2 regions of the Novosphingobium sp. TCA1 genome follow, and region 1 is predicted to be linked to the other one. Evidence: predicted binding sites of a transcription regulator. Region 1 holds the regulator's gene; the other holds the start of a gene.
The links. Region 1 encodes LexA, which represses DNA repair genes until DNA is damaged. Its sites were predicted from a motif close to GTTCCNCNCTTGTTCT; they were not measured.
Positions count from the first base shown of each region.

Region 2: a site for LexA is predicted at 1,093-1,108, ahead of NTCA1_RS20560 (PA0069 family radical SAM protein). Genes of this name have one in related genera too.

Region 1 covers NZ_BLJH01000006.1:27,821-30,216, forward strand. The annotation lists gene NTCA1_RS09430 (molybdopterin molybdotransferase MoeA) at 1-785, shown strand, start outside; gene lexA (transcriptional repressor LexA) at 917-1,603, shown strand; gene NTCA1_RS09440 (ComEC/Rec2 family competence protein) at 1,597-2,396, opposite strand, start outside.
Region 2 covers NZ_BLJH01000021.1:66,622-69,017, reverse strand. The annotation lists gene NTCA1_RS20570 (TauD/TfdA family dioxygenase) at 1-259, opposite strand, end outside; gene NTCA1_RS20565 (TetR/AcrR family transcriptional regulator) at 401-988, opposite strand; gene NTCA1_RS20560 (PA0069 family radical SAM protein) at 1,119-2,189, shown strand; gene NTCA1_RS20555 (hypothetical protein) at 2,223-2,396, shown strand, end outside.

The DNA of each region.
Region 1 (2,396 bases):
TGCTGCTGGCAGCCGGAACGCAGATCGGCCCGGCGCAGGCCGGGTTGGCCATCGCCGCCGGGCACAGGCATCTTCCGGTATGCAGGATCCCCCGCCTCACCGTGATCGACAGCGGGGACGAACTTTCCAGCGATCCCGAATTCTGCGCCGAGCATCAGATTCCCGCCAGCAACGGCGCCATGCTCGTGGCGCTGGCACGCAGCCTCCCGGTCGATGCCAAGCGTAATGGACCGATTCCCGACGATATCGAGGCACTCGTCGCGGCCCTGGAAGCGGCATCGGATGCCGACATCATAGTCACCAGCGGCGGAGCGTCGGTGGGGGACCACGATCTCCTGCGTCCGGCCCTGGAGGCGTGGGGCGCCCGGATCGAATTCTGGCGCATCGCGATCAAGCCGGGCAAGCCGCTTCTGATCGCAACACGCAATCGCGGCGCGCGCAGGCAACTTGTCATCGGATTACCCGGCAATCCCGTGTCCAGCCTCGTAACCGCCTACCTTTTCATGCTTCCCGTGCTCCGCGCCCTCCTCGGCGCCGCCGATCCCCTGCCCCGGAAAATCACGATACGCCTCGCCGAGCCGCTGAAACCCGGCGGTGCGCGGCGGGAATTCCTAAGAGCCCGGTGGGATGGCGAAACGGTTCGAGCGCTGTCCCTTCAGGATAGCGGGGCGCTCTCGTCCCTGGCTGCAAGCAATGTTCTGATCGACCGCCCGGCTCACGCCCCCGCTGCCCTTGCCGGAGACGATGTTCAGGTATTCTTGCTCCAAAATGGCGGTATTGCTTGACTATACCCGGTTCGTTGCATAATTGTTCCCTCATTGTTCGCAGGTAAGTCGCTGAAAGGCGAAATGCGCTGACGGACGGCCCGGCGGGCGGAATCAGGTCCAAGTGCCGCAGAACACATGAGGCTAAGCAGATGTTGACGCGCAAGCAGCACGAATTGCTCCGGTTCATCCAGGTCCGGCTTGAGGAAAGCGGCATTTCCCCCAGTTTCGAGGAAATGAAGGAAGCGCTGGACCTCAAGTCCAAGTCGGGTGTCCACAGACTGATCTCGGCGCTCGAAGAACGCGGCTTCATCCGGCGCCTTCCCAACCGCGCCCGCGCGCTGGAGGTTCTTCGCCAGCCCGAAGATGCAAACCCCAAGCCTGCCAAGGCCACGCCCGCGACACCTGCGCGAGAAGCGACTACGCGCGCTCCTGCGGTCGGTGTGCCCGCCAACGACGTCATCGAAATTCCGCTTCATGGCCGGATCGCCGCAGGCGTTCCCATCGAAGCTCTGGAAGGCCAGTCCTCGCTTCCGGTTCCGGCGGCGCTGCTGGGCTCGGGCGATCATTATGCTCTGGAAGTTTCAGGCGATTCCATGGTGGAAGCCGGCATTCTCGATGGCGACTTCGCACTGGTGAAGCGCACCAACACGGCGCGGGACGGCGAGATCATCGTCGCTCTCATCCGCGGTGAGGAAGCCACGCTGAAATACTTGCGCCGCGAAGGCGGAATGATCCGGCTCGATCCGGCGAACGGGGCCTATGAACCCCAGATCTACGGGCCGGACGAAGTGGAGGTTCAGGGCAAACTCGCAGGCTTGCTCCGCCGCTATCACTGATGGGTGTCACTGGGAGGCGCCAGTGTCGTCTCCCTTGCCCAGGACGCCCTTTCCACTTGGTTTGCGAAGGGTCGAAAGGTCCTCGACCGCCACCATCCATGATCGCCTTGTGTTTCGCTCACCGACTTGACCGTCCGGGGTCCGACAGAAATCGCAAGGCCGCCTGTTCGATCCAGCAACCGGCGATCGGCCTTTAGCCATCTTGGCCGACAGGAGCCGGGAAGGCGCCGATCGGCGATAACCACATCTGCACGTGCGCAGGCCTTGGCCAATTGCTCTTCCGGCACGATACTGCGCCCCCGGGCAATCAGAAGATGTGTGACTTTCCCGGGACTGTTCAGGGCGACTGCACAGAAATCCTGATTGCACCGTGTACCGGAACTATTCCGCACCGCTTGCGGTCTCTGCGAAAGACCTGCCGCCTCCATGATGTTCTCCAGGGCATAGTCGCTGGAACTGTCGCGAAGCATGGCGATGCGGCCGTTGCCGGGATCGACCCATGCCACATGACGGCCATCGCCTGAGACCATGATGTCCGGCGCCTGCATCACCAGCAGCACCAGTAGTCCAGCCATGATCGGCAGCAGCCCCCAGAGACGGAATGTGCCGTTCCAAAGCCCAAGCCATAGACCGCCCGCCACGAAGAGCAGGAAGTGCCCTCCGCTCATTCCGGGCGTGACGATCACCGCGCCGGGGCGCGCTGCCACGAATCGGGCAATTTCAAGCAAGGCATCGATGGCGTGGGCAGCGAGCCACCAGACCGGCGCGCCCAATCCCACAATGTCGAGCGCCA
Region 2 (2,396 bases), on a different contig from region 1:
CGAGGGTGATCTTGGAGATCACTTCCTCGCCGCCCTTGCGCTCGGGAGCGAACGTGCCGAGCGTCTTGGTGAAGGCGACCTGTTCCTCGTCCGTAAAGTTCACCTGCGGGAAAACCAGAACGCCCCGCGCCTCAAGCAGCTCGCGAATTTCTGCCGCGATGTCACCGGACAGCAGTTCCTCGCGGCTGTTGAGGACGCGGCTGCCGATTTTCGGCTTGATCTCTTCCGCCCTGAGCCTCGTCTGGGTTTCGACCGACATTTCTAGAACTCTCCCGTCTGATGGCCTGCCGCGCAAGCGGTCCAAGGGAGAGTAATACCACGAACTGAACAGGCGTTCAAAGAACCATGGACTGCCGCAGCGATCAATCGCATCGGCCAGGTAGCCGGGCTGCCTGGTCGATCAGCCGGAGGGCAGCAACCGATCAAGCCACGATTCCACAATGGCGCGGGCCTCGCCATGACCGGCCTCCACGCCAAGTGCTTCTTCCATCACCAGACAGCGCCCTATCCCTGCCAGGATCAGCGAGAGGCCGGCCGGGTCGAAGCCCTCAACAGCCTTGATCCGGTCGCCTAGCAAGTGCCCAAGCAGATCGACCTGTCGCTGCCGCATGGCGGCGCTGTGTTCCGCCATCATTTCGCGGACGGCAGGCCGATGATTGGCAAGTGCCATGAATTCCAGCGACATCGCCGTACGACTGGTATCGATGAAGAAGCCCCAGAGCGCCCGCACCGGGTCGTCGGAATTCAGGGCCTCGTCGATCATCCGGTCGCTGTCGGCCGCGCCCTGGCGGCACACTTCGAGCAGGAGGTCGTCGGTCGTCGGGAAATAGTAGTGAACCAGCGAAGGCTTCAGCCCCGCCCGAGCCGCGACGCGCCGGGTGCTGGCAGCGGCATATCCTTCGTCCCGGATCAATCCCACGGTCGCCTCGACGATGCGCGCCCGCGTTGCGGACGTTTCGGCCCCTACCCTGCGCGCTGCGCCTGCCATCGGATCTCCTTCGCTCGGCCTGACCGGCCCGGTGCGGGTTTGCCTAGGCCCTGCTATCGGCAAGATCAACCAGAGCGCTTGGCCGAACGCGCAGCTTGAATTTTGTTCTCTTTTTGTTCATACGATTCGCATGGCAATCCACAAGGGAAGAGGCGCCGTCAGCGGCCGGGCCAGCACCCGCTTCAATCTCCCCCAGCGGGAGACGGACGGAGACTGGCTGGACGCGGCGGAAACGATCGACGGGCCCGCCCGGCATCCGGCGACCACGGTTACCGAGGAACATCCCCGCTCGATCCTGTCCTTCAACACATCGCCGGACATTCCCTTCGACCGTTCGATCAATGCCTATCGCGGCTGCGAGCACGGCTGCATCTATTGTTTCGCGCGCCCCACCCATGCCTATCACGATCTCTCGCCCGGTCTGGATTTCGAAACCAAGCTCTTCGCCAAGCCTGACGCTGCCAGATTGCTGCGCGAGACGCTCGCCAAGCCGAGTTACCGGGCCTCGACCATAGCCATGGGCACCAATACCGACCCCTATCAGCCCATCGAGGGCCGCTATCGGATCACCCGCAGCATCCTGCAAGTCTGCCTGGAAACGCGGCACCCGGTGACGATCACCACCAAGTCGGATCGCGTGCTCCGGGATATCGACCTCATCTCGGAACTGGCCCGCAACAATCTCGTTGCCGTGGCCATCTCGGTCACGAGCATGGATCCGAAGCTCTCGCGCCTGCTCGAACCCCGCGCCGCCGCACCTGCCAAGCGCATCGCGGCCCTGGGCAGGCTCGCGCAGGCCGGTGTTCCGGCCCATGTCTCGATTGCGCCGGTCATTCCTTCGATAACCGACGCCTATCTCGAAGAGATCCTGGCCGCCGCGCAGGCCGAGGGCATCGACCGCGCGACATGGATCATGATCCGCCTGCCGCACGAAGTCGCTCCACTGTTTCGCGAGTGGCTGGAGACCCATTTCCCCGATCGTGCGGGCAAGGTCATGGCCACGATCCAGTCGATGCGCGGCGGGCGCGACAACGATCCCCGGTTCTTCACGCGCATGCGACCGAGCGGCGTCTGGGCGGACCTCTTCCGTCATCGCTTCCGGGTGGCCATGAAACGCATGGGATTTACCCGGCCGGCCATCGCACTGGACTGTTCCGGCTTCCGCCGGCCGTCTCTGGACGGTCAATTGTCACTGCTATAGCCTTGATCCGAAACGCAGGAGGAGAATGATCGCATGTTGCTAGCAGCTCTGGCCTTTCTGGCAGAAGTCGCTGCCCCTGCGGCCCCTTCTCACATCCAGACCATGCGCTCTGCCGCACCGCCCCCCGCCTTCCAGCCGCCATCCTGCAACCGGGGATGTCTCTCCGCCGTCGAAGCCGTCACTTACGCCTCATACCTCGGAGACAAG